2 linked regions of the Verrucomicrobium spinosum DSM 4136 = JCM 18804 genome follow. The protein of the gene in region 1 binds, or shares a complex with, the protein of each later gene. Links are inferred from orthologs where the notes say so. Each region holds a gene or a part of one and is shown on either strand. Other genes may lie near its edges.

Region 1 (3,579 bases):
GTTCACGGTGTCACCTGGCAGGATCTGGAGTCCGGGCAGACCTTTGAGGCCGATGCCCATGTGGTCATCAACGCCACCGGCCCTTTCACCGATGCCGTGCGAAAGCTCGCAGACACCCACATCACGCCCATGATCGCCCCCAGCCAGGGCGCCCACATCGTGCTGGACCGGTCCTTCCTCCCCGGCGACACCGCCATCATGGTGCCACACACCAGCGACGGGCGCGTCATGTTTGCCATCCCCTGGCATGGTCACACTCTGGTGGGCACCACTGACACGGCCATCGACCACGCTCCACTGGAGCCGGTACCCATGGATCAGGAGATCGAGTTCATGCTGGCCACCGCCGCCCTCTATCTGGACAAGAAGCCCACCCGGGCCGACATCCTGAGCGCCTTCGCCGGGATCCGCCCTCTGGCCAAGGTGGGCGACGGCAAAAACACCGCCTCCCTCTCCCGGGACCACACCATTCACATCGACCAGAGCGGCCTGCTCAGCATCGCCGGCGGGAAATGGACCACCTACCGCAACATGGCCCAGGACTGCGTGGACCAGGCCGCCACCTTGGGCAACCTGCCCGACAAGCCCTGCGTCACCAAGACCCTCAACATCCACGGCTACCACACCCACACTGCCGATCTGGGATCCCTGGGGGTGTACGGCACAGATGCCCACGAGATTCAGGCCCTCATCACAGAAGATCCGTCCTTGGGCGAGCCACTCGATCCCGCCCTCCCCTACACCGCCGCAGAGGTCATCTGGGCCGCGCGTCGGGAGATGGCCCGCACCGTGGAGGACATCCTCTCCCGCCGCACCCGAGCCCTCCTGCTCAATGCCCGTGCTGCCTTTCACATGGCACCCAAGGTGGCCACCCTGCTCGCCCGGGAATTGGGTCACGATGCCGCTTGGGAAAAGTCACAAATCGCTGACTTTGAATTAGTCGCCCGCGGCTACCTGGTCTCCACGGAGCCCCCCACCTCTGCCTGACGCACAACACTTGCACCACCGCCAACAACGCTCTATGTGGAGCGGTGGAAAACACGGACAGCGACTACAAGGTTAAGCTCGAAATCTTCGAAGGCCCCCTCGACCTCCTTCTCTATCTCATCAAGAAAGATGAGATAGACATCTATGATGTCAGCATCGAGCGCATCACCAGCCAGTACCTCGGCTATATCGAGACGTTCAAGGCTCTCAACATTGAGCTCTCCGGCGAGTTCATTGTCATGGCGGCCAATCTCATGTACCTCAAGAGCCGCACTCTCCTGCCCAAGGACGTGCAGCCTCCCGATGAAGAGGCAGATGAGGAGGATCCCCGGTGGGAACTCATCCGCCAGCTCGTGGAGTACAAGAAGTTCAAAGACGCCGCCCAGTTCCTCCATATCCGTGACAGCTCGGGCGCGGAGTTCTTTGCGGCCAACCCCGAACTACCCGACCTCAACGCTCCGGTGGAAGGTCTCCCGCAAATCGGCATTTTCGACCTCATTCGCGCCTTCCAGAAGGTGCTCAAGAAGTTCGAGGACGTGCACACGCTCCGCGAGATCGTGGACGACCGGTGGACGGTCAGTGACAAGATCGACTATCTCCTCTCCGTCCTCCCTGTGGGCGGCAAGGTCCCCTTCATGAGCCTCTTCACCGAGGCCACCAGCCGCAGTGAAGTCATCATCACCTTCCTCGCCATGCTGGAGCTCATGAAGCTCAACTTCCTGAAGATCGAGCAGGAGCGCGTGCTGGGTGAGATCCTCGTGCTGCGCCCCTCCGACAAAGTCTTCACCCAGGTGCCCATGGACACCTTCGACGGCACGGACTACACCAGTCAGCCCGCATTGTCGGAGTAGCGCCAGGGTTTATCACATAGGCGACGTCAGCACCTCCGACGCCTCCCCATCATTTCCACTAGCAGCCTGTCGGACTTTGAAAATGCGATTGGGCTGTGTTAGGTAGAGCGATGGCGAGCCGGTTTGTAGTCATTGATCACGACACCCCTCTGTTGCTGCCTCCTGACCTGAGGGACTGGCTTCCCGAGGACCATCTGGTGCATTTTATCATGGATGCGGTCAAACTGCTGGATCTGTGCCAGGCCAGGGTCAACACCCGGGGCACAGGTTACGCCCAGTACCCTCCTGGCATGATGCTGGGGCTGCTGATCTATTGCTATGCCACGGGCACCTTCAGCAGCCGCAAGATCGAGACGCTCACTTATGAGAGCGTGGCGGTGCGTTATCTGTGTGCGGACACCCACCCCGATCACGACAGCATCTGCAAGTTCCGGCGTGAGAACAAGGAGCTGCTGGAAAGCAGTTTTCATCAGGTGCTGGAGTGTGCCGCACGGCTCAACGTGCTGCAAGTGGGGCAGGTGGTGTTGTCGGTGGATGGCACCAAGATTTTGGCCAGCGCCAGCAAGCACAGCGCCGTGAGCCATGGGCACGCCCAGCAGCAGTTGCTGCTGCTGGAGGAGCAGATCAAAGAGCTCACGGCCAAAGCCGAGGCCGCGGACAGCACGCCGTTGCGCGAGGGGCTGAGTCTGCCCTGAGGAGATCCGGCGGCGTCAGAAGCGGCAGGAAAAGCTGCGGGAGGCAGTGCAGGTCATCGAGCAAAGAGCTCGTGAGCGGCATCAGCAGGAGCAGGCGGCCTATGAACGCAAGCTTCAGGAGCGCCAGGACCGGGAACAAGCGCGGGGCAAAAAGACCGGAGGCAAGGCCCCTCAACCACCCAAGGAAGGGCCTCAAGCCAAAGACCAGTACAACTTTACCGATCCACAGAGCCGGATCATGAAACACGGCGGTGGGGAGCACTTTGAGCAAAGTTACAATGCGCAGGCGGCCGTTGAGGTGCAAAGCCGCCTTGTGGTGAGCCAGCTGGTCAGCGATGCGCCCAACGACAAGGAGCAGCTGGTGCCGGTGCTGGAAAACAAAAGCCCCGTTGTGCAGAGCCTCAGCGTGGTGCTGGTGGACAGCGGTTACTACAGTGAGGCGGCGATCCGACAGGTGGAGGTGCCTGATGCAGACACCGGGGTGAGTCCGCAGGTGTATGCGGCGACGCGACGGCACAAGCACGGGCGTAGTGTCAAGGACATTGAGCAGCATGACGATCCGCCGCCACCACCGCCCGGAGCGCCGGTCAAAGCGATCATGGAGCAGCGGTTGGAAACCCAGGAGGGCAAAGCCCTCTACGGGTTGCGCAAGCAGACGGTGGAACCTGTGTTTGGCATCATCAAATCTGCGATGGGCTTTCGTCGGTTCAGCCTGCGCGGGCTCACGAAAGTGGGGCTGGAGTGGACGCTGGTCACGCTCAGTTACAATCTCAAGCGTCTGTATCACCTTGGGACAAGGCTCCCAGCCTGAAGAAAGCGGCTCAAGCGAGCTCAGCGGCGGGAAATGCAACGACACGGCTGGCTCCAACCGCGCCTCATCCATCTGACACGACGACTCCGGTTCCCCGATCGCACTCCTGCAGCATCCAGCAAATCCGACAGGCTGCTAGAAAGGCGGCACCAGCGTGCCGCCTTTTGCATTCTGGCAGCTTTGGGGCCCCGCCGCATCGAAGCATCGGGATTCTCCAATAACCGGCAGTCGTCCT
Region 2 (5,221 bases), 3.5 Mb from region 1 along the record:
GAACCTGCGGGCGTGTTTAGCTCCAGATCCAGGCCCAGGGTGACACGGCGTTCCTGGCCAGCAAGGTTGAGGGCCTTGCAGATCGCTGCGTGACAAGGGATGGGGGTGTGCAAAGTATAGGTGGTCATGATGGTGTGGGTCAGTGCCTTTCTCGTGGCACCAGGCATGTTGCCTGATGTTTGCTGATCCCGCCATCATGGCGTCTACTCATGGTGAACCCTCCGGGTTCGGGGTCGTTGGGACGGTGGAATATTGCGAGGGACTGAAGAGTTGAGGGCGGAACAACAAAAAACCGCTGCCAGGGGTTCTGGCAGCGGTGTTGAATGACGGAGTTGTCCGTGAGTCTGGCGCTACATCACCGGGACCTCTTCGGCCGGAACTTCTGCTGCGGCCTCGGGTGCTGGCTCTGGAGCATCTTCGGCTGTAGGAGCTGCCTCGGTTGACTCGGCGGTTTCGGCGGCTGCGCCCTTTTTGCTGCGGGTTTTCTTCGGCAGGGCGGAAGGCGGGGTCAGGCCCATAGCATGGGCCGCACCGCCGCGGACGGTCTCGGCCACAGTCGGGGCGTTGTCTTCCAGCGACACCTTCTCGTTGGTCATGCGCACGCCCACTGGCTTGCTCACGCCGAACTCCTGCATGGTCACCCCGTAGATCACGTCCGCTTTGGACATGGTGCGCTTGTTGTGCGTCACGATGATGAACTGGCTGGCGTTGATGAACTTGTCCAGCATGGCGAGGAAGCGCTTGATGTTGGACTCGTCCAGCGGCGCGTCGAGTTCGTCCAGCACGCAGAAGGGGCTGGGGCGGACCATGAAGATGGAGAACAGCAGGGCCACGGCGGTCATGGAACGCTCACCACCGGAAAGCAGGCTGATGCTCTGTAGCTTCTTGCCGGGGGGCTTGGCGATGATCTCGATGCCGCACTCCAGAGGATCATTCTCGTCTTGCAGCATGAGGTCGGCCTGGCCGCCTGCGCCGAAGAGTTCCTTGAAATTCTCACGGAAGTTGTTCCGGACCTGGATGAAGGTCTCGGTGAACATGGTCTGCGTAGTGTCGTTGATCTTTGCGATCACCTGGAGCAGTTCCTCCTTGCTCTTCACAAGGTCGCCGTGCTGGGTCTCGAGGAAGGTGTGGCGTTGTTCGAGTTCCTCGAACTCCTGGATGGCGTCCAGGTTTACCGGGCCCATGCCTTCCAGACGCTGGCGCAGGTCATTGACGATTTCCTGAACCAGATCCCAATCCGGTCCCCGCTCCAGTGCAGCGGCGTCGAAGAGGGGATTGCCCTCCATCTCAGCGTCAGAGGAGGAGCTGGCTTCTGCGGTGGAAGACCCCTCGCTCTCAGAAGCGGAATCATCGTCGGCGGTGCTGTCGCTGCGGGACGACAGGGTGGCCCGGCGCTTGCTGGTGCGGTCGAAGGACTTCTTCTGTTCGGAGATGGAAAGCAGCAGGGAGTGAGGATCTGGCTCGAAGGCATCGAGACTGACCTGATAACGCTCCTGTACGTGTTTGATCAGGTTCTCCAGCTTCATCTCCACGCGGGTCTGCTGGACCTCGGCGCGGCTGCGGTGGTCGTTGAGCTCACCGTGGCGGGAGCGGATGGTGTTGAGTTCCGTCTCCAGTGCGGTCACCCTCTCGAAAGCGGCGTTGCGCCGCTCCACAGATTCCCGGCCTTCATTGTCAACATTGGTCAGCAAGCGGCGGGCTTCTTCCGTCTCCTCCACGAGGCGGCGATTCTCTCCGACGGCGGAATCAATGCGCTGCCTCCAGATGAAGCATTCGTTTTCATAGCGGCTGATGCTGGACTCAAGCTCCTCCAGACGGCTGGCGAGCGGGGCCTTTTGACGCTCCACGTTCTGGAGGGCATTTTGTTCCAGGGCCAGGGCCGTCTTGAGTTCGTTCAGGCGCTCCGTGGACTCCACCTCGCGGCGGATCACGGATTCAATCTGGGTCTCCAGGGCGCGTTCCCGCTCCTGAGTTTCCTCGATCTCGTAGAGGGCAACCTGGTTGGCCTCGCGATGCTGCTGGATCTGGGCCTCAGCGGCAGAAAGGCGTTGGGCGATTTGCCCCTGCTCCCACTCGAGGGAGTCGAGTTTGGCGGTCGCCTGCTGAAGGGTCCGCTGAACGACGCTCACTTTGCCCTGATACTGGCTCAGGGCCTCGCGGTTCATCTGGGAGGCATCACGGGCGTTGGCCTCCTCACGCTGCTGCTCTTCCAAGGCCATGCGGAGGTCCTCGATGAGCATCTCCTTCTCCACGACCTGGATGTCGAGCGCCTCGACTTGCACCCGCAGTTCCCGCAGTTCGGTTTCGCGTCGCAGGGTGGAGGCGGCCTCTTCTTTGCCTGCACCACCGTGAAGCACGCCATGCTCGGTCAGGACCTCTCCCTTCAGGGTGACAAACGCAAGATCTGGGTGATCGCGCTTCAGCCGCATGGCCGTCTGCAGGTCGTCCACGATCAGGACATTTCGCAGCACATGTTCCACCAGAGGCTGCACATGCGGCTGAGACTTCACCTTGTCCAGCGCCCAGGCGACACCGCCATTGGGCATGAACTGGCGTTCCGTGCCGCCGTTGCGCAACATCAGATCCTGCGGAATCACCGCCGCTTTCCCGAGGCGCTGGTCGGTGAGCTTTTGCAGCACTTCATCCGCCAGGGAGGTGTGGTTGAGCACAATGGCTTGAAGATGATCGCGAAGGGCCGCTTCGATGGCGGAGATGAACTGGGGCTCCACCTCAATGGCTGAGGCCACGAGACCACGGATGCCGCCCTTGATGCGGTCGGGATCGTCCAGGCCCTTCAGAATGTTTTGTGTGCCCAGTTCCAGGCCTTCGCCTTTTTCCAGGATCTGCTGCAGCACCTCCAGGCGTGAACGACGCTGGGTGAGCTGGCGTTGGAGGTTATTAAGCTCCTCTGAGGCGGCGTCACGCTGGCGGCGCTGTTCCTGGATGGTGTTGGTCAGCTCCTTGAGCTTGTGCTCCAGTTCAGCACGGACGGTTTCCAGCTCCTCAATCTGACGCTGGAGATGATCAAACTCCACCTGGCTGGCCTCGCGGGCCTGCACCGCGGATTGCTTGTCATGCGCCAGGGCTTCGTGCCGCTGACGGTCTGTGGCCATCTGGTTGGTCAGGCTCTGCGCTTTGGCATCGGCCGTGGCGGCCTCGCCTTCCAGCCGGCGGAAGGTTTCTCGCAGGGTGCGGCGCTCCATCTCCAGTTTCTGGCGCTCGGGGATGATCGCATTGTGCGTGATCTGGTGCTCCTCTAGGGCGTACTGGCGGCTCTCGATTGCATTGCGGATGGAGGAGAACTGTTCATCTGCGGCGGCCAGTTCGCGCTGCTGCCGATCCACCATGTCCCGGTTGTTGGTGGCATCCTCCTCATTGCGCCGGATGCGGCCCTCCAACTCCTCCACACGCTCACGATTGAACTCGATCTTGCTCTCGGCACCCTGAATCTTGGAGCGGAACTCCTGGGATTGCTGTCGCAGGCCGTTGATGGTGGACTCCACCTGATGGTAGATCTCACGAGTCTCAGTGACTTCCTGTTCCTTCGCATGGACGCGCTGATGCAGGTCGTTGAGCTCCGTCATCAGGGAGATGATCTGGTTCTCCGACTCGGTCTTCTCCGCGGTGTATTCTGTGAAATGCTTGTGCCCAAGGTGCAGGTCCAGGATGCGCAGATCCTTGTGCACCACTTGGTAGCGCTTGGCCTTCTGGGCCTGGCGGTGCAGAGTGCCCATCTGGCGCTTCACTTCCGCGATGATGTCCGCCACGCGGAGGAGGTTGGCCTCCGTGTACTCCAGCTTGCGGAGGGCTTCCTTTTTCTGGCCTTTGAACTTGGTGATGCCTGCGGCTTCTTCGAAGACAGAGCGTCGGTCTTCCGGCTTGGCGCTGATGAGCATGTCGATCTTGCCCTGTTCCATCACGGAGTAGGCTGACCGGCCGATGCCCGTCCCTGCCAGCAGTTCCTGGAAGTCCTTCAAGCGGCAGATGGTGCCGTTGATGCGGTATTCGGAGCGGCCGTCACGGAAGACGCGGCGGCACATGGCGACCTCATTGTAGTCCACACCCAGGCCCTGTTCACAGTCGGCCAGGGTCAGGATGACCTCCGCCATGCCCACGGGTTTGCGCTTGTCCGTCCCGTTAAAGATAACGTCCGCCATTTCCGCGCCACGGAGAGCCTTGGCGGAAGTTTCCCCCAGCACCCAGCGGATCGCGTCCACCACGTTTGACTTGCCGCATCCATTGGGGCCTACAATGCCGGTGACGCCCGTGTGGAACTCAAACAACGTCTTGTCAGCAAATGACTTGAAGCCGTGGATTTCGAGGGACTTGAGATACATGACGGAAGCGGGAGCAGAGCGTTGAAATTGAGCGGTGAACGGGTGCCGGATGGAAGCGGCAAGAGATCACTTGGGGAACTTAAATCTCAGGTGACAAAAAGGGCAAGAAAGATGTGATTGCACAAGCTGTAGGGGTGCGCTTTCGTATATAGCACAAGATGTAGCCCTGTCTTGCGGGAATTTTTCACCCCGAAAAACGCTTAATAGTGCTTGAAAACTGGTCCGAAACGCTGCGGTCCCGATGGAATGGGGAAAGAGGGGAAACGCCTCCGTCGCAACAGCCGGGTTATTCACATTTATCCCGACAGGGTTGTTCACAGCGCCGTTTTGCGCTGGGAGCTCTGATCGTCTGGTTTGGGCGTCAATCCGTAGGTATATCCGATCTTGAAAAGGTCTCTCTCCCCCTGTGGAGGAGGCTGACCTGGACCAACGGCGGATTCCCACGAAGAGGGCAAATAGCCAGGACTCATCGGGGTGATGGAAAGGCCGCTGGAGCCGACTCTGAAAAATCGACAAGGCGGCGGGATTTGATCAGAGCCGTAGGCGACAGCCACGACCGAGCCCATGGGGAGTTCCTCCACCAGCACCACCCAAACAATGGGATCCGCAGGGTAGTGCTTCTGAAAATACTCGCGGGCGGCCTGCTGCATCTGCTGCAGGCGGCGCTTCTGCGCCAGCAAGGTTCTGCCGCGCCGGATCATGGTGGGGGAGGCTGGAAGCAGAAGGAGATGTCGGCACCGCCGATCTCGATGACGCGATCACCTGCCAAGATCACTCCCAGACCGTGCTCTTGATCCCAAGTGCAGCCAAAGAGGAAACCCACAAAGCTTGCGCCTTCCTTGGTCCACGGATGCAGATACACCTGTCGAAGGTCAACGAGGGCG

The links. Proteins that work in one complex are often made in the same cells at the same time.
Region 2: the proteins of VSP_RS09730 (region 1) and smc are in contact, whole or in part, in a crystal structure (PDB 3ZGX), measured with the Bacillus subtilis proteins. The link is inferred for Verrucomicrobium spinosum DSM 4136 = JCM 18804 from one-to-one orthologs.

What each region holds. Positions count from the first base shown.
Region 1 is NZ_ABIZ01000001.1:2,423,257-2,426,835, reverse strand. What follows is about bases 1-2,934. They hold VSP_RS09730 (segregation and condensation protein A), read left to right. Parts: upstream 1-1,031; coding sequence 1,032-1,838; downstream 1,839-2,934. Other genes in these bases: VSP_RS09735 (glycerol-3-phosphate dehydrogenase/oxidase), read left to right, coding at 1-987. UniProt on the Bacillus subtilis protein: Participates in chromosomal partition during cell division. May act via the formation of a condensin-like complex containing Smc and ScpB that pull DNA away from mid-cell into both cell halves.
Region 2 is NZ_ABIZ01000001.1:5,898,876-5,904,096, reverse strand. The notes cover bases 151-4,726. They hold smc (chromosome segregation protein SMC), read right to left. Parts: upstream 4,338-4,726; coding sequence 351-4,337; downstream 151-350. Other genes in these bases: VSP_RS23835 (hypothetical protein), read right to left, coding at 4,652-4,726. In the rest of the region: VSP_RS23845 (IS110-like element ISVsp10 family transposase), read right to left, coding at 1-128; more of VSP_RS23835, read right to left, coding at 4,727-5,038; VSP_RS23830 (DUF6985 domain-containing protein), read right to left, coding at 5,035-5,221. UniProt on the Bacillus subtilis protein: Required for chromosome condensation and partitioning.